2 regions of the Streptomyces sp. NPDC004647 genome follow, and region 2 is predicted to be linked to the other one. Evidence: riboswitches for the same ligand, from Rfam matches in the RefSeq annotation. Region 2 holds a riboswitch; the other holds the start of a gene.
What was found. A riboswitch is a leader RNA that binds a small molecule or an ion and turns the genes downstream of it on or off. The one in region 2 is predicted to bind cyclic di-AMP.

Region 1: it holds a riboswitch for cyclic di-AMP, as region 2 does, so the genes downstream of both, ABZW18_RS29495 (NlpC/P60 family protein) here and ABZW18_RS22685 (transglycosylase family protein) in region 2, are expected to answer to the same signal.

The regions. Positions count from the first base shown of each region.
Region 1 covers NZ_JBEXKU010000095.1:70-9,638, reverse strand. Annotated here, with positions in the region: gene ABZW18_RS29505 (peptidoglycan DD-metalloendopeptidase family protein) at 1-1,688, shown strand, start outside; gene pcrA (DNA helicase PcrA) at 1,892-4,387, opposite strand; cyclic di-AMP (ydaO/yuaA leader) riboswitch at 4,750-4,930, shown strand; gene ABZW18_RS29495 (NlpC/P60 family protein) at 4,938-6,092, shown strand; gene ABZW18_RS29490 (C40 family peptidase) at 6,463-7,533, shown strand; gene ABZW18_RS29485 (NAD-dependent epimerase/dehydratase family protein) at 7,666-8,649, opposite strand; gene ABZW18_RS29480 (hypothetical protein) at 9,130-9,522, shown strand.
Region 2 covers NZ_JBEXKU010000053.1:2,185-11,753, forward strand. Annotated here, with positions in the region: gene ABZW18_RS22655 (hypothetical protein) at 77-607, shown strand; gene ABZW18_RS22660 (hypothetical protein) at 1,092-1,343, shown strand; gene ABZW18_RS22665 (transglycosylase family protein) at 1,518-2,759, opposite strand; gene ABZW18_RS22670 (cupin domain-containing protein) at 3,259-3,756, shown strand; gene ABZW18_RS22675 (SDR family oxidoreductase) at 3,753-4,553, shown strand; gene ABZW18_RS22680 (hypothetical protein) at 4,585-4,893, opposite strand; gene ABZW18_RS22685 (transglycosylase family protein) at 5,130-6,329, opposite strand; cyclic di-AMP (ydaO/yuaA leader) riboswitch at 6,334-6,509, opposite strand; gene ABZW18_RS22690 (permease) at 7,103-8,092, shown strand; gene ABZW18_RS22695 (TIGR03943 family protein) at 8,089-8,838, shown strand; gene ABZW18_RS22700 (acyl-CoA dehydrogenase family protein) at 8,875-9,569, opposite strand, start outside.

The DNA of each region.
Region 1 (9,569 bases), on a different contig from region 2:
CGTCGGGAGGCACGATCCCGACCGTTAACGCTCCTGACGCCTCGCATGCGCACTATACGGCGTACGACCAGCAGGGGGCCCTCAACGGCCACGCCGGGTACGACGGCTACGCGACCGGAACCTTCGACAACCTCGCCACGGCCTACGGTGACGCGGCCTACGGTGACGGCGACCCGCTCTTCGGCTCGCTTCCCGGCAGCTATGACACGGGCCAGTACGACACCACCCAGTACGGATCTCCGCAGTACGGCGCGACGCAGTACGCCACGGGGAACTGGGACACCGGGCACTGGGACACGAGCGGCGCCCAGCCGGCCGCCGGATATGACGCGTACGGCGCCGGATACGACGCGTACGGGGCCCACCCGACGACGTACGAGACCGGCAGCTACGACACCAGCGGGATGTGGGCTGCCACCGGTTACGAACCGACCCCCGGCATCCCGGCCCAGGCGGGCCCCGTCGCCGCCGAGTCACTCGACACGACCGGCCAGTTGGACGCCACTGGATGGAACACCGGGGCGTGGGACACCGCCGGGCAGTACGGCACCGGGCAGTACGACGCGAGCTTCGACCCGAACGGCATTCCCCACCCCACGGACACGGACCAGGGGCTGAACCCCGAAGAGCCATGGGACAACGGCCCGGCGCAGAACCAGAGTTGGGACGGCTCCGCCTACGCGGCCGTTGAGGACTCCCCCGCCGAGGAGCCGTACGACCAGACACCGTACGGCCCGGCGTCCTACGACCAGGAGTCCTACGACCAGGAGTCCTACGACCAGGCGCCGTACAGCGACGCCGCCGAAGCCGAACCTGAACGCACGGCCGCCTTCGAGGCGTTGAGCGAGAACGACGGAACCGACGCCGGATACTACGAGGACCCGGCCGGCCTCGATCCCGAGGCAGCGATCCTCCCGGCCCCTCGCCGGGCGGACAACCGCCCCGTGGGCCGGAGCCGCCGCCGCACCCCCGCCCGCCGCTCCGCTCTCCTCACCGTCGCCGTCCCCTCAGTCGCCGTGATGGGCGTGGCAGGTATCGCCGCCGCATCCGTCAGCGGCCTCGACGCCGACAAGGGCGAATCCAAGACCACGCAGGCCGCCGCCGATGTGTCGGCCGTCAAGCCGGCCGCGGCCAACAGCAAGCTCGACTCCCAGCTCGCGACGCTCACCGCCGACGCCGACGACTTCGCGGACCGCGCCAGCCGTACGCAGGAACGCATCGACCTCAAGCAGCGGCAGCTGGATGAGAAGAAGCGCAAGGAGGCCGAGGCCGCCCGCAAGGAGGCGCTCCGCCCCAAGTTCGCGATCCCGGTCGAGCAGCACGGGCTCAGCGCCACGTACGGCCAGGCGGGTGTCAACTGGATGTCCGTGCACAGCGGCATCGACTTCCCGGTGAGCTACGGCACGCCGGTGATGGCCGCGACCGACGGCACCGTCCGCACGCAATACAACCTCTCCTACGGCAACATGGCCATAGTCACCGCCCCCGACGGCACCGAGACGTGGTACTGCCACCTCAGCAGTACGAAGATCCGGTCCGGTTCGGTCAAGGCGGGGGACGTCATCGCCTACTCCGGCAACTCCGGCAACTCCACCGGCCCGCACCTGCACTTCGAGGTGCACCCCGGCGGCGACTCGGCGATCGACCCGCTGCCGTGGCTGCGCAGCAAGGGCCTCGACCCGACCTGACCCACCCCGGCCTGACCCACCCCGGCCTGACCCACCCGGAGCTGAGGCGTCCGGAGTCGGCGCATCCGGGCCGAGGCGCGCGGAGCTGAGGCGTACAGGGGCGGGGTCGGCTCAGCCCGCCCCAAGACTCAGCGCTGACAGGCGGGTCCGGCCGACCCGAAGCGGCGCGCAGCCCGGACCGACACCGCCATCGCCCTCCCGGGTCAGAGCTTCTCGACCGGCGCGTACCGCAGCAGCAGCACCTTCGGTTTCTCGTCCCCGAAGTCGATCGTCGCCTTGGCGTCATGCCCGTTCCCCGTCACCGACACCACGGTCCCCAGACCGAACTGATCGTGTGTCACCCGGTCCCCGACCACCAGTGAGATCACCGGCCGGTCCGTGGTCCTGCGGGTCGCGAACCCGCTCGGCCCCGCCTTGGAGCGGGATGACGACAGCGAGGACGTCAGCCCCGCCATCGCGCCCGCCGACGCCGAGGGCGTAGCGGGTCCCGTACGCCGCCACTGCACGAACTCGTCCGGGATCTCCTCGAGGAACCGGGAGGCCGGGTTGTACGACGGCTGGCCCCACGCACTGCGCATCGTCGCCCGCGTCAGATACAGCCGCTCCCGGGCACGCGTGATGCCCACATAGGCCAACCGCCGCTCCTCCTCCAGCTCCTTCGTCTGGCCGAGCGCCCGCATGTGCGGGAAGACACCGTCCTCCATCCCCGTCAGAAAGACCACAGGGAACTCCAGGCCCTTGGCCGTGTGCAGCGTCATCAGCGTGATGACGCCCGAGCCGTCCTCGTCCTCGTCCGGGATCTGGTCGGAGTCGGCGACCAGCGCGACCCGCTCCAGGAAGTCGGAGAGCGTGCCCGGGTTCTCAGCGTTCCCAGCGGCCTGCTCCTGCTCGAACTCCAGGGCCACCGCCGCCAGTTCCTGAAGGTTCTCGACCCGCGTCTCGTCCTGCGGATCGGTGGACGCCTGGAGCTCGGCGAGATAGCCCGTACGCTCCAGGACCGCCTCCAGCACCGTCGCCGGCCCGGCGCCGGACTCGGCGATCGTCTGCAGCTCCTCGAGCAGTGTGTTGAACCGCTTCACCGCGTTCGCCGACCGGGCCGCCATGCCGTACGCCTCGTCGACCCGGCGCAGCGCCTGCGCGAAGGAGGTCTTCTCGCGCTGCGCGAGCGCGTCGATCATCGCCTCCGCCCGGTCGCCGATGCCGCGCTTGGGCACGTTGAGGATCCGGCGCAGCGGCACGGTGTCCTCGGGGTTCGCGAGCACGCGCAGATACGCGAGCACGTCGCGGACCTCCTTGCGCTCGTAGAAGCGCACGCCGCCGACGACCTTGTACGGCAGCCCGACCCGGATGAAGATTTCTTCGAAGACCCGGGACTGGGCGTTCGTACGGTAGAAAACGGCGACGTCGCCCGCCTTGGCGTCACCCGCGTCCGTCAGCCGGTCGATCTCGTCGGCGACGAACTGCGCCTCGTCGTGCTCGGTGTCGGCGACATAGCCGGTGATCGACGCGCCCGCCCCGGCCTCGGTCCACAGGTTCTTCGGGCGGCGGTTCTCGTTCCGCTCGATGACGGCATTGGCGGCGCTGAGGATGGTCTGCGTGGAGCGGTAGTTCTGCTCCAGCAGGATCGTCTTCGCGTCCGGATAGTCCTCCTCGAACTGGAGGATGTTACGGATGGTCGCGCCGCGGAAGGCGTAGATCGACTGGTCGGCGTCGCCCACCACGCACAGCTCCGCGACAGGGGCTCGATCGGTCTCGGTCCCGGCCTCGGTCCCGCCCGTCCCCACCAGCTCACGGATCAGGGTGTACTGCGCGTGGTTGGTGTCCTGGTATTCGTCGACGAGTACGTGCCGGAAGCGCCGCCGGTAGTGCTCCGCGACGTCCGGGAACGCCTGGAGGAGATGAACCGTCGTCATGATGATGTCGTCGAAGTCCAGCGCGTTGGCCTCGCGCAGCCGCGACTGGTAGAGCGCGTACGCCTCGGCGAGGGTCTTCTCGAACCCTCCGCCGCCCTCCGACCCGGAGGCGCTCCCGGCAGCCTGCGCGGCGAAGTCCTCCTCGTCGATGAGCTCGTTCTTGAGGTTGGAGATCTTCGCGCTGAAGGCCTTGGGAGGGTGGCGCTTGGGGTCCAGGTCCAGATCTCGGCAGACCAGTGCCATGAGGCGCTTGGAGTCGGCGGCGTCGTAGATCGAGAAGCTGGAGGTGAAGCCGAGTTTCTTGCTCTCCCGGCGCAGGATGCGGACGCACGCGCTGTGGAAGGTGGACACCCACATGGCATTCGCCCGCGGCCCCACGAGCTCCTCCACTCGCTCCTTCATCTCGCCCGCGGCCTTGTTGGTGAAGGTGATCGCGAGGACCTGGCCGGGGTGCACGCGGCGGGTGCCCAGCAGATGTGCGATCCGGTGGGTGAGCACCCGGGTCTTGCCGGACCCGGCACCGGCGACGATGAGCAGCGGCGAACCGGTGTGGACGACCGCGGCCCGCTGCTGCTCGTTCAGGCCTTCGAGCAGCGCGGCGGGGTCCACGGCGGGGCGCGGTGCGCCGTCGCGGTAGTACGCGTCCCGGTCCACGGGGGCGTCGAAGCGCCCACCGAACAGGTCCGCCGGAACGTGTTCGGGCGCCGGGCCCTCGGGCGGGGGCGGGGGGCGCTCGGCCGGGTGCTCGAGGTCCGCCAGGAAGCTGTCGTCAAAGAGGCTGCTCATCGCCAACCGAGTCTAGGCCGCCGGACCGACAGCCCACACCGCTTCCCCATTGTCACCCCCGTCGCTGCCCCTGCCGCTGCCCTGGTGCTGCCCCGCCGCCGGCCCGCTGCCGCCCGGTTGTCGTCCCGCCGCCGTCCCGGCGATGTCCACCGTGCTTCCCTCCGGATCACCACCGAGGCCCCTCCGTACCGTCCCGTCGGTTGTCACTGTGCGCAGCCGCGTACCGTCCAGTCGGTTGCCATGGGGGCTAGGTCACGAAAAGGTTTCGGGCATATCGAACATCAGCCTTCACAGCGGCACCACAAGTTGGCTACCGTGCTCGCTCAGGCGACCCGCACCCCCCGCCGGCGACCGCGTCGGCACGGGCGCCGACGCCGAGTCCGGCCAATGCCCGAGGGGCAGCCGGAGCCGGGGACCCACACGTATCACCGGGGTGAATCGGTTCGCACACGCGTGCAGAGCACGCGGCGTACGGACCGTAGGGCAACCTTCCGATCGCCCGAACCCGACAGCTAACCCGGTAGGCGGTCCACGGAAGGAGACGCGCGCCTTGGCGTCGCACCGCAAATCGCGGCCTCGTACTCTCACCTCCCACGGGTCCCGCACCGCCGTCGGCCTCTCGACCGCGGCACTCGCCTCCTTCGGCCTGCTCTCGCAGACTGCCCAGGCCGCACCTGGGGAGCCGAAGCAGAGCGTGGAAGAGGTCCAGAAGAAGGTGGACGAGCTCTACCGGCAGGCGGGTACGGCCACCCAGGAGTACAACGAGGCAAAGGAGCGCACGGACAAGCAGCGCACCAAGTCCGACCGGCTGATCGACGATGTGGCCAAGCGGACGCAGAAGCTCAACGAGGCCCGGCGGCTGCTCGGCAGCTACGCCGCAACGCAGTACCGGAACGGCGGGATGGACCCGACCGCGACCCTGCTGCTCGCCTCCGACCCGCAGGACTACTTCGACCAGAACCACATGCTGGACCGGATGACCGGCCGGCAGAAGCAAGCGGTGACGGACTTCCAGACCCAGCAGGCGACTGCGACGGAGAAGCGCGCCGAGGCGACCGAGAGCCTGGCGCAGCTGAACGAGTCGCAGAACGAGCTGCGGACCAGCAAGGAGTCCGTGCAGGGCAAGCTCGCCAAAGCCCGCGAGCTGCTGTCGGACCTGACGGCCGAGGAGAAGGCGCGGCTGGCGGCGCTCGAGCGCAAGAGAGAGCAGGCAGCCCAGCGCAAGGCGGAGGAGCTGGCCCGGGAGCAGGCGGAGAAGCAGCGCGAGGAGCGGGAGCGGAACGAGGGCTCGGGCTCGTCGGACGGCGGCACCTCCACCCCGGGCTCGGGCACGGGCGCGGACTCCGGCACGTACGCCACCAAGGCTGCCAAGGCGCTGGCTTTCGCGCGGGCGCAGATCGGCAAGCCGTACGTGTGGGGCGCCACCGGCCCGAACTCCTACGACTGCTCGGGCCTGACCCAGGGTGCCTGGAAGGCCGCAGGTGTCTCGCTGCCCCGCACCACCTGGGACCAGGTGAAGGTCGGCTCGCGCATCGCCACGGAGGACCTGAAGCCGGGTGACCTGGTCTTCTTCTACGACGACATCAGCCACGTCGGGCTCTACATAGGCGACGGCCAGATGATCCACGCGCCGAAGCCCGGGGCGAACGTACGGACCGAGGCGATCACGTTCATGCCGATCTACGGGAGCGTCCGCCCGGCGTAGCCGCCTACGACGGACAAGGCCGTACGGACCAGCGCCGGTACGGGCCGCGTGCCGCAAGCTGTGACAGTGCCCCCGACTGCGTGCAGTCGGGGGCACTGTCACGCCGACATGCGCGGCAGACCGGCAGCCCGCGCCCGGGCTCATAGCACCGGGGTTCAGCCGGGAGAGCCTCAATCGCCGCTTCGGTCAGGCCCGTAGCGCGAACCGGCAGTACCGGGAGAATTCACCCGGTGCTTCTGTTCAGCGCCGTGCCGAAACCTTTCAGTCCCGGTCATCGCCGTGCTCGCCGGCGATCCGGAGGGCTACGGTCCTCCCCCATGGCGACCGCTCCCCACGGCCGCCGGTCAGCAGGAAGGATGTGATGGCGGCCGTGGCCTCGCACAGAAAGCCCAGGCAGCGATCGCTCACCGGCAACACCGCCCGTACGGCGACGGTGCTCGCCCTCGCCGGCGCGGCGGGCGCGACAGCCGTCGATGGCCCCGCGTACGCCGACCCGGGTCTCACCCCCGCTCAGGTGAAGGCCGAGGTGGACCGGCTCCACCACGAGGCCGAGGTGGCCACCGAGAAGTACAACGGAGCGAAGGAGAAGTCCGACGCCGCTCAGAAGAAGCTGGACGGCCTGCGCGACGAGGCCGCCCGCAGGACCGGGGAACTCAATATCTCCCGCAACGCACTCGGTTCGATCGCTGCCGCCCAGTACCGCTCCGGGGGCCTCGATCCCGCCTTCCAGCTCGTCCTCTCCGCCTCTCCCGAGCAGTACCTCGACCGCGTCAGGGTCATCGAGCGGGCGGGCAGCCGCCAGGCCGTCGTGATCGCCGGCATGCGCCGCGGGCTGCGCGGCATCGAGGAGGTCCGGTCCCGGGCCGGTGACAAACTGGCGGAGCTCAGGAAACAACAGGCCGATCTGCGCGGGCACAAACGCACGGTGCAGAGGAAGCTCGAGACCGCGGAGCGGCTGCTCGACCGGCTGACGTCCGCACAGCGCGCGTCGTTGCTCCAACAGGACGGCCACTCCACATCCGGCCAGGCGGGACCGGCCGGTGCCGCCCGCGCCGATCGCGGCGCCCGGTACGGCGCGGTCCACGCGCCGAACGCGCGCGCCGCACGCGCCGTCTCCTTCGCGTACGGCGCGCTCGGCAAGCCGTACGTCTGGGGCGCCACGGGCCCGAACGGCTTCGACTGCTCGGGCCTCACCCAGGCCGCCTGGAGGGCCGCCGGGGTCTCCCTCCCGCGCACCACGTACACCCAGATCAACATCGGCCGTCGCGTCCCCCGTTCCCAGCTCGCCCCCGGCGACCTGGTCTTCTTCTACTCGGGCATCAGCCATGTCGGTCTCTATATCGGCGAGGGCCAGATGATCCACGCGCCGCGCCCGGGTGCGCCGGTACGGGTCGCCCCCCTCGACCAGATGCCCTTCGCGGGGGCGACCCGCCCGGCGTGACCTCGACCCGCCCGGCGTGACCTCGGCCCGCCCGGTCGGCATCCCGTACGTCCGCGTCGAGCCCAGCACCCCGTACGTCCGCGTCGAGCGCCTCCACCGGGCGCCCACACCAGTCCCCTTCCCGGCGGCAGTTCAGCTGCGCAGCAGCTTCGCTTCCGTCTCCGGATCCAGTCCGACCGGCGTCCGGTCGGGCCGCTGGGGCGGTTCCCCGCCCAGGTCCTGGAGCCAGGCCCAGGTGTCTGCCACGGTTTCCGCGATGGGACGGCAGTGCAGCCCGGCGGCGACCGCCCTGGACACGTCGCCACGGTGCATGGTGTCGTGCATTTCGCCAGGTGGCAGCCAGATGGGGAGGTCCATCCACGGCTGGATGCCGGCGGCGAGGATCGGTTCCGGGTCGGTCCAGCGCAATTCCGCGTCGGCACCGGTGACATGGACGCATGCCTCCAGCAGTTCGCCCATCGTGGTGTGCCCCGGCGGGCTGACCAGGTTGAACGGGCCGCCGAGCCCTCGTTCAGCGGCATCCACGATCCATGCGGCGAGATCACGGGCATCGATGTACTGCAACCCCGAGTCGCGCGGCCCCGGGGCGAGCACCGGACCACCGCGCGCGATCCGCCGCAGCCACCACGGCAGCCGCCCGACGTTCTCCCTGGGGCCGAGGATCAGTCCCGCGCGGGCCAGCAGCGCCCGGTCGCCGAAGACCTCGGACGCGGCCAGCTCCCCGCCCCTCTTGGCCTGCGGATAGTCGACCTCGTCGTCATCGGGCGAGGCGTCCACCAGCGGGCCGTCCTCGGACAGCCCCGCCGGGGCGGGATAGCTGTACACCGACCGGCTGGACACGTAGACATAGCCGCCGGTCCGGCCCGCCAGTGACCGGGCCGCGTCACGCACCGCCGACGGCGCACCGGTCCAGGTGTCGACGGCGACGTCCCACTCGCCCTGTTCGAGTCCCGCCAGACCGTCCGCGGCGCTACGGTCGCCCCGCACCGCCACGACGCCCGGCGGCAGTTCATGGCGACCGCGGTTGAACACGGTCACCTGCCAGCCCCGCGCCAGCGCCGCATCGACCACGGCACGGCCCACGAACTCCGTTCCACCCAGCATCAGAAGCCTCATGGCGGCGACTCTGCCAGCCGGACGCCGCAGGGGAACCGCAGCACGCTCTCAGCAGAATCGCCAGAAGCTGAAGTCACATCCCGCCCCCCAGGCCAACGGGGTCTCAACCGGTACTGCACCACTCGAGAATTCGAGGCAGCGCGCCGCGGTGACCTTCTTGTCCTCCTCCGACCCGTCGGATACGCGTGAAGCCGAGGACCCCACCATCGGCCTGCTACGCCGCCCCGACCTCAGCGTCGTGCCGTACGCCTGATCGTCCAGCCCGAGCAGCATCACGAGCGGGGCAGCCACCGGATCTGCAGCTAGGACTCCTGGACCTGTTGCGCGCTCGGGTGCTCCGGACACGCTCCCGCGCGCCCCTGGCCAGCCCATTAATCACATTGCAACCGAGTGGATATGAATGGTCACCTGGAGTGAGAGCGCGCCGGGCGCCGCCGACTGTCTCAAACAGCGGTCCGTCACCTGCCATGGAGGAGTTCTATGCATTCCGTACGACGCCGCACTGCCATCGCCGCCGTTGCACTCCTGGCGAGCGGCAGCCTGATCGCCCTCACTCCCGCGGCCTCCGCGGCCCCGGCCGGGAAGACCCAGGCCCCCACGATCGTCCACACCCACCAAGCCGCGGCCGTAACCGGCTCCGTGGGCCTGGCGTTGACGACCGGCGGCACCGTCACTCTTCCTGGCTCGGCGCTCTCCGTCGGGTCCACGGTCAACACCGGGATCCGGGCCAACCTGATCACGTCCGTGACCAACAACACCAACGCCACCCTGATCCTGTCGGCCGGCGGCAGCGCCACCATCGCGCTCGTGCCGGGAGCTTCGGCCGGTGTCAGCGCACTCGGCTCCGGCGCGCTACAGATCACGGCCACGTAGCAGGCAGTCACCGCGGCCCAGCGATCTGAGGACCGCTTCCCAGGGGG
Region 2 (9,569 bases):
AGCTGGGCACCCGGCCGCCAGGGGCGCGCCCCACCCGGCCCGTCCCACCCAGGCCCCGTAGCTCGGGAGGACGATCATGGGCAGCTCAGCAATAACCCGCACCGGCGGCAGCACGGCCTTGCACATGCTCGGGATCTATCTCAACGACCACCTGGCCGGTGCCACGGCCGGCGTCGAGCTTTCCCGGCGCATCGCCCATGAGTACCGCCACTCCCGCCTCGGTGGTGAGCTGGAGCGCCTCGCGGACGAGATCGCGCAGGACAGGGAGTCCCTGCTCCGGATCATGGACGCGCTCGGCGTACCCGCCCGCCGGTACAAGATCTATGGCGGCTGGGTGGGCGAGCGGATCGGGCGGCTGAAGCCCAACGGGCGCCTGCGGCGTCGCTCCGGACTCAGCACCGTCATCGAGCTCGAGGGCATGCGACTGGGGGTGGAGGGCAAGTCGCTGCTCTGGCGCACTCTGGAGACCGCGGCGGCCGGGGAGCCCCGTCTGGACACCGACCAGATCCACGAGCTTCTGGACCGCGCGAGGCGGCAGATCGAAGCCCTGGAGTCCCTGCGCATCAGCGCGGTCTCGGCCATCCTGACTCCCGCGCCGGAGGAGTGAATCCGCTCACCGCCCGCGGGGACGAACAGCCCAACACCCCTGCCGGACTGCGTCGTTGCGACAGACACCGGCCCCGCCGAGTGCGCATCCACCGGTTCGCCGGTCCGAGAATCCGCTCACGCCAGGAGTCTCCGCCAGGCACGCGGGCGGCCCCGGGCAGGGGAAGGCCCCGGCCAGGACGGGGGGACCTGGCCGGGGCCGGTATGGAGGGGCGCGAATCACTGCTCGGCAGTTGGGGACCGAGACCCTGCTCCGGCACCGCGCCTGCTAGGTAGTTTAATGGTGAACCGCGCGGGTTGAACTCTCTCAGCTCGTACACCAGTACGCAAGCCGTATACGACGTCGTGTCGACAGGGGCGAGAGGGCAACCCCAACAGGGAGCTTCACGTCCGGTCCGGCGGGCGTACGGGCGGGGTACGCCGATCCGGTGACCTTCCGCCGCGCCCTGCGCCGTGCGCGATCCCGGCGGCGGGAGGATTGTCCGATGAACCCCCCTTCCGGTCCCCCGGCACCCCACCTCGACCCGGGCGAGGCGAACAAAGGCCAGGACAAGGAATCGGGGCGGGCCGCGAACGAGTGGCGCCGGCTGCGCGCCGAAGCCCGCAAGGTGGTCGCCGGGTACTCACAGGACGCGGACGATCTGGCCTTCCTGCTCGAGGCTCTGGATCTGCACCCGGACACCGATGGCCGACCGGGCCGGACCCGCCCGCGCCCGACCGGCGAAGCGGGCCCGTAGCCCGCGCCACGGCCCGGAGCACGGAGCACCGCGCGGACCGCAGCCGAGCGCTGCAGCAGCGCCACGGCACTCGGACCGTCGCGCCCACCGGACCTGGCCCTGCCCACGTGCCCTGCGGCCCTGGGACCGGCACCGGTCCGGTCCCGTTCCGGAGGGCACGTGGGTAACACCCTCTCAGATACTGACGCCCTTCCCGCGGAGATAGGCCAGGGGATCGATGTCCGAACCGTAGCCGGGGCCGGTGCGCACCTCGAAGTGGAGGTGCGGGCCTGTGCTGTTGCCGGTCGATCCGGACCTGCCGATGCGCTGGCCGCCGTTGACCGGCTGACCCTCCCGGACGGAGAGCGCGGAGAGATGCGCGTACTGGCTGTACCGGCCGTCGTCGTGCCGGATGACGACCTGGTAGCCGTACGCGCCGCCCCAGCCCGCGGAGACGATTCGTCCGCTGCTGACGGCCCGCACCGAAGTGCCGGTGGAGACGGGGAAGTCGACGCCGGTGTGGTAGCCGCTGGACCAGCTGGCGCCGGAGGCCCGGTAGGGCGTGCCGGTGGCCGCTCCGCTCACGGGGCTGGTGAAGTCCGCCGTACGGGGCGCAGCGGCCTGCTTCTGAGTCCTGGGCTCGGACTGGGGCTTGGACTGGGGCTTGGACTGGGGCTTGGGTGCGGCCTTCGGTTCAGCGGTGTCCCGGCCCGCCCGCGGCCGCTCCGCCCTCCCGGCCGACGGCTTGTCGGCTGTCTTGGTGGACTGCCCCTCGAGGGAGAGCTTCTGGCCGGGAAGGATCAGGTCGGGGTCGGCGCCGATGACCTCGCGGTTGCCTTCGTAGAGCCGCTCCCAGCCGCCGTCGACGTCGCGCACCCGGGCAATCGTGAAGAGCGTGTCCCCGCTGACGACGGTGTAGGACTCCGGCCCGGAACGCTTCGACCGCTGGGTGGTGGGCCGCTCGGCGGTCCTGTCCTTCTGCGCCGTCCTGGCAGGCGCCTGCTTCTCCGGGGCGGAGGCCTTCTTCTGCACGGCGGGTAAGGCCCCGGGAGTTTCGCCGCCGCGTGTCAGTCCCGCCCTGTCCGAGCACACAGGCCAGGCGCCGGGCCCCTGGCCCTCGAGGACCTTCTCGGCGATGGCGATCTGCTGGTCCCTGGTGGCCAGGTCCGCGCGGGGGGCGTACTGGGTTCCGCCGTACTCCGCCCAGGTGCTCTGGGTGAACTGCAGTCCGCCGTAGAAGCCGTTGCCGGTGTTGATGCTCCAGTCGTTGGTGCTCTCGCACTCCGCCACCTTGTCCCAGGTTTCGGCGGGCGCGGCGGTCGCCCCGGAGGCGCCGACGAGCGGCAGGGCTATGCCGGCCCCGCCGGCGGTGACGGTCAGGGATGCCTGGGAGATTCGGTTCGGCCGGTAGCGGCGGTGGCGTCCACGTGCGGGCATAGAGCGCTTCCTCTCCTACGCCTGCGAGGTGAGCTGTCGGGTTCGGGCTGGAGTTGCCCGGCCACGCCCGGGGCGGTGCAGGTCCCGGCGTGTCTTCACCCCTAGCCGTCCGCGCGGCTCGCGCGGTGCGGCGTCCTCCTGGTTCCCCCGCTCCTGCCGTCATGGTCTTCGGCCTCCCCCCGGCCGACGGCAGGACTCGGCGTTCCGGCGGACAGGGACCCGCACGGGCGACTCGGCGGGCGCCGCAAAGATTAGGACGCCTATTCCGCTGCCACAAGGGAATGTCGATTTCCGGATATCAAGGGAGTGCCGATGGCTGAAATGGCGTCACTTCACGTTCTCGACCAACACGTTCACTTCAAGATCGGACCTTGGGAAATGGCGTCCGGAACTTCCCTGGCTGACGAAAATGGCCGGAACACGGCCGTCCGGACACAGAGAGCGAAGCGGAATGCATACTAGCGTGATATGCATCACAGACGAGGCTTGGAGGCGGCGCATGCAGGACCCCCTTCCTTCGGCGGACGAACTCGCGCGGATGTACGCCCTGGAGCCGCTGCCTTTGGAGGGCGGGCTGTTCCGCCGTACCTGGGCGGGGCCGCAGCAGCCCGACGGGCGCCCCTCGGGTTCGGCGATCCTCCTGCTGCTGTCGGCCGACGACGGTCACTTCTCCGCGATGCACCGGCTGCCGCGCGACGAGGTCTGGCACTTCTACCTCGGCGATCCAGTGGAGCTGCTGCTCCTGGAACCGGGCGGCGCGTCACGGGTGGAGGTGCTGGGCGGGCAGGTGGACGCCGGTGAACACGTGCAGTACGTCGTGCCGGGCCGCACCTGGATGGGGGCACGGGTACGCCCGGGGGGCGAGCGCGCGCTCCTCGGCTGCACGATGGCCCCGGGATTCGTCCCCGCCGACTACGAAGGCGGCGACGAGGAGGACCTGTGCGCGCGCTATCCGCTGCACGCGGAGCTCATTCGCGCGCTGTCCCGCGCCTCATGACCGGGCCGGGCCCGCAGAGCCAACTCCCCGGCCTCGACGGGCTGGTGGCGGTCGTGACCGGAGCCGGCGGCACGGTGGGGGCGGGGATCGCCGAGGAGTTCGCCCGGGCCGGCGCCCGCGTGGTGGCCCACCACCGTACGAGCGCGGAGCGCGCCCGGGAGCTGGTGGCCCGGATCGCCGAACAAGGCGGCGAGGCCTGGGCCGTGGCCGCCGACCTCACGGACGAAGCGGGCTGCGCCCGGCTGATGGAGGCCGCGCAGTCCCGGTTCGGCCGAGTGGACGCCCTCGTCAACAATGCCGGGGTCCAGCCGGTGCGGGATCTGCCGTCGATGACCGCGGCCGACTGGCGCGCGGTGGTCGACACCAACCTCACCAGCGCGTTCTCCTGCACGCAAGCGGCCGCAGGGGCGATGCGGCGGGAGGGCGCGGGCGGCGGGGGCGGCGGCACGATCACGCACATCGCTTCCATCGAGGGTTCCGCCCCCGCCCCCGGGCACGCGCACTATGCCGCGTCCAAGGCCGCCCTGATCATGCACGCGCGGGCCGCGGCGCTCGAGTACGGCCCCTACGGGATCCGGGTGAACACCGTCTCCCCGGGCCTGATCCACCGGCCCGATATCGAGGAGGAGTGGCCCGAGGGTGTGGAGCGCTACCGGAACGCGGCGCCGCTGGGGCGGTTGTGCCGTCCCGCCGACATCGGGCGCGCCTGTGTCTTCCTCGCCTCGCCGATGGCGGAGTGCGTCACCGGGCACGATCTCGTGGTGGACGCGGGAGTCACGGCGCGCCCGACGTGGTAGCGCGTACGCCGTGCGCGGGCCGGCCCGGGCGTCACCAGGGAAGCAGGCGGGGGTCGATGCGCTTCGCGGGGTCCGGCGGGGAGAGGAGCCCTGCGCCGGTGCCGCCGGCCTGTTGCAGCCAGCGGACGATGGCTCCGACGGCCCCTCCGTCCAGCTGGGCGAGGTCGCGGATGACGCGCCGGTCGTCGGGATGCGGCGGGATGGCGGCCCGGGTCAGCTCGGCGTGCAGCAGCAGCCGCTGGGCGTCGGACGAGTTGCGAACGCCGTTGACCGGGCCTGCGAGCGGGGACTCCTGCGCCTGCACCGGGAGCTCCATCGTGACAGCGAACGGGTCGGCCATGTTCGGTCGCCTCCTTCAAAGTGCCCATCGGAAGGGATGGTGCGGTTTCCCCTTTGCGACGGCGCGTCCGGCGGCGCGGTTGCGGAATCCTCGCGCTATCACCCGTCCGGCCGCACGGCGAGCGGGAGGGGTGCGTCGGCCGGGCACGGCTGAGGCGCCCCTCCCGCACGCGGGGAAGGGCGCCTCAGCCGGTCGGGAAGGTGCGTCGAACGCTCCGGTCCCGGTGTCGCGTTACCTCAGATGGAGACGCCGTGCTCCCGCAGGTAGGCGAGCGGGTCGATGTCCGAGCCGTAGTCCGGGCCGGTGCGCACCTCGAAGTGCAGGTGCGGGCCGGAGGAGTTGCCGGTCGAACCGGACAGGCCGATCTGCTGGCCGCCGGTGACCGACTGGCCGGCCGAGACGGACAGCGAGGACAGGTGGCCGTACTGGCTGTACTTGCCGTCCTCGTGGCGGATGACGACCTCGTTGCCGTACGAGCCGCCCCAGCCCGCGGAGACGACCTCGCCCGCGCCGATGGACTTCAGCGGGGTGCCGGTGGGTACGGGGAAGTCGGCGCCGGTGTGGTAGCCGCTGGACCAGCTGCCGCCGGCCTGGTGGTACGGGGTGCCGATCGTGGTGTCACCGACCGGAGCGGTGAAGCCGGAGGCGCTCTTGGCCTGCTGCTTCGGCTTGGCCTCGGCCTTGGGGGCGGCCTTGTGCGCGGCCTTCGGAGCCTCGGCCTTCGGAGCCTCGGCCTTGGGCGCGGCCTTGGGGGCCTGCTCCCGCTTCGGCTCGGCCTCGGCCTTGTCGCCGCCCACGGCGAGCTTCTGGCCCGGGCGGATCAGGTTCGGGTCGTCGCCGACGACCTTGCGGTTGTCCTCGTAGACCCGCTGCCAGCCGCCGTCGGTGTGCTTGGCGGTCGCGATCTTGTAGAGGGAGTCGCCCGGGACGACGGTGTACGACTCGGGCTTCGCCTCGCGCTTGCCCTCGGCCGGCGTGCTCTTGGGCTTCGGAGCGGCCTCGGACTTGGCCTTGGCGGGGGCCTGCCGGCCCTCGGTGGAGACCTCGGGGTCGGCACCGCCCTGGGTCAGACCGGCCTTGCCGGAGCACACGGGCCAGGCACCGGGGCCCTGGCTGTCGAGCACCTTCTCGGCGATGGCGATCTGCTGGTCCTTGGTCGCCTGGTCGGCGCGCGGCGCGTACTCGCTGCCGCCGAACGCGTTCCAGGTCTCCTCGGTGAACTGAAGTCCGCCATAGAACCCGTTGCCGTTGTTGATGCTCCAGTTGCCGGTGCTCTCGCACTCGGCGACCTTGTCCCAGGTGCTGACGGAGGCGGCGTTCGCCTGGCCGACACCGATGAGGGGAAGAGCGATACCGGCGCCGCCTGCGGCGGCGACGAGGGACACCCGGGAGATTCGGCCGGGGCGGTAGCGACGGTGACGTCCGCGTGCAGACATAGGTGGGTCCTCTCCTACGCCTGCGAGGTGAGCTGTCGGGTTCGGGCTGGAGTTGCCCGGCCGCGCCCTGAGCAGCGTCAAGCGCTGCGGCGCGTCTTCACCCCAAGCCGGACCGCACACCATCGCGCGGTACGGCACTTACCTGGTTCCCCCGCTCCTGCCGTGGTGCGTTTGTCGTTTCTCCCCCGGCCGGCGGCAGGACTCGGCGTTCCGGCTGGTGGCGCCCGCCCTTTCGATGGGCAGGCAGCGGCAAAAGTAAGCGCATTGATTTCTTCACCACAAGTGCCGGGTATTCCACGCATTCGGTATTAACGAGATCCACTCGACGCCGGGTCACGCTACGCTGCCGATCTTGGTCCCAGAGCGATAGGCATTACTACTGAACGGCTCTCATAATCTGCGTTCGGTAACCAAGTTGGCAGATTTGGGGCGTATCGAGTGCGCGGGGTCACATCAGGGCGGAACTCCTGTGAGATGGCTCACCCGCAGTCGAATTGCCCTATTTGGAGCCGAGGTTCTCCTTTGCTGCATTGCAGGCGCTAAGCAGTCTTTTGCCGCGCCGCATAGTATCTGCATTTGGCGCATGTCGGACACTCGCTGCTCGAACGCCCATAACAGGTGAAACGGATGATTCGACAGCGTGGTCACCGCGTTGTGCGCCGGGGTGGCGGCCCTCCCCCCGGTTATCGTGAGGTCCCTCGTCGCGGACCTTCGGAGTCAGTGTGCAGAGAGCGGAAGAGCTGATCGACCCCCCGTCATCGGTGCCGCCGGCACTGGGCGCGCGCGCGTCCCGTACGCTTCCTGGCCGGACCTCTCCGCCCGTCGTGGCGGCGGGCGCGCTGGTCATCGCCGTGGCCGTCGCCGTGGCGCTGGGAGGGAGCGGCTGGCTGTCCCAGCCGGCCGCACAGGCCTGGCGGACGATCTGCGTGGCCATCGTGATCCAGGCGCTGCCGTTCCTGCTGCTGGGCACCGCCCTGTCGGGCGCCATCAACGCCTTCGTCCCCGCCCGGGCCTTCAGCAGGGCGCTGCCGAAGAACCCTGCCCTCGCCGTCCCCGTCGCAAGTGCCGCGGGGGTGGTCCTGCCGGGGTGCGAGTGCGCCTCGGTGCCCGTGGCGGGGAGCCTGATCCGCCGCGGGGTGGCCCCGGCGGCCGCGCTGACGTTCCTCCTCTCGGCCCCCGCGGTGAATCCGATCGTGCTCACCGCCACGGCCGTCGCCTTCCCGGGAGCTCCGGAGATGGTGGTGGCCCGGCTCCTCGCCTCGCTCGCCGCTTCGGCGGCGATGGGCTGGCTGTGGATCCGTCTGGGCCGCCAGGAGTGGCTGCGCCTGCCGGCCCGGACCACCGGTCACACGCCGGGACACGACAGGTGGGAGGAGTTCCGGCTCGGCTTCCAGCACGACTTCCTGCACGCGGGGGGATTCCTGGTGCTGGGGGCGATGGCGGCCGCCACATTCAACGTCACGGTGCCGCGCTCGGTGCTGGACACCTTCTCCGCTTCGCCCTGGCTCTCCGTCATCTTCCTGGCCGCGCTGGCCATCGTGCTCGCCGTCTGTTCCGAGGCCGACGCGTTCGTCGCGGCCTCATTGACCGGTTTCTCCCCCACGGCCCGGCTCGCCTTCATGGTCGTGGGGCCCATGGTCGACCTGAAGCTCATGGCGCTGCAGTCCGGCACCTTCGGGCGGGCGTTCGCGATCCGGTTCGCCCCGGCGACCGCGGTGGTGGCCGTGGCGTGCAGCGCCCTGATCGGTTGGTGCCTGCTGTGAAGCGGAACATCCAGGTACTGCTGCTTCTGCTGTCCGGGGCCGGGCTGCTGCACATCTCGCTGTTCAGCGATGTGTATCTGCGGTACGTGAAGGAGGGCCTGCGGCTGCCGCTGATCATGTCGGCGCTGCTGCTGATCGCCCTGGGGCTGGTGGGGGCGGCACGCGACGGCTTCCCGCTCGCCCGGCCCGCCGAGGCCGGAGAACAGGGTCACGAGGACCACGGACACGGCCATGACCACAGCGGCGGACCGAAGATCGCCTGGCTGCTCTTCCTGCCCGCGATCACCCTGCTGTTCTTCGCACCGCCTGCCCTGGGCGCCTACACCGCCTCCCGGGGCGATGACACCGCCGTGGCGGAACAGGCGCGGTTCCCACCGCTGCCCGACCAGTCCCCCCATCCGATGTCGCTCTCGGCGTTCAGCTCGCGCGCGCGGCAGGACCCCGAACGCAGCCTGGAGGACCGCAGGGTCCGGATGACCGGCTTCGTCACGCCCGGCGAGGACGGCGGCTGGTATCTGACCCGTCTGGTCCTGAGCTGCTGCGCGGCGGACTCCCAGTCGATCAAGGTCGAGATGCACGGAGCCTCTCCCCCGTCGGCGGACAGCTGGGTCACGGTGACCGGCACCTGGCGTCCCGTGGGGAAGGTGGGCACCGCCTCAGCCGCGGCGGCCCTCGACACGGACGAGGTCCGCCGCATCCGGCAGCCCGCGAACCCGTACATGGACACCGCGCCGCCCGCGGCGTGACCGGGTGCGGCGCGGGGCAGCGCAGGGCGGGCGGGGTCAGCGAATCGGCATGCCGGAGAGGGTGCGGGCGATCACCAGGCGCTGGATCTCGCTCGTGCCCTCGAAAATGGTGTAGATCGCCGCGTCGCGGTGCATGCGCTCGACCGGGTATTCGCGGGTGAAGCCGTTGCCGCCGAGGATCTGCATCGCCTGGGCCGTCACCGACTTGGCCACCTCGCCGGCGTAGAGCTTGGACATCGAGCCCTCCGCCGAGGTGAAGGGCTTGGACGCGGCAGCCATCCACGAGGCGCGCCACACCAGCAGCCGGGCCGCGTCGATCTGGGTCCGCATGTCGGCGAGCTGGAAGGCGACGCCCTGGTTGTTGATGATGGGGCGGCCGAACTGCTCGCGGGTCTTGGCGTAGTCGAGGGCGACCTCGTACGCGGCGCGGGCGGTGCCGACCGCCATGGCGCCGACGGCCGGGCGGGAGGCCTCGAAAGTCGCCATCGCGGCGTTCTTCACGCGCTCGCCGCCGGCCTTCGCGCGCTCGCGGGAGCGGGCCAGGCGCTCGTCGAGCTTGTCCTTGCCACCGAGCAGGCAGTGGCCGGGGACACGTACGTCCTCCAGGACGACCTCGGCGGTGTGGGAGGCGCGGATGCCGTGCTTCTTGAACTTCTGGCCCTGGGAGAGGCCGGGCGTGTTCGGCGGAACGATGAAGGAGGCGTGGCCGCGCGCGCCGATCTCGGGGTCCA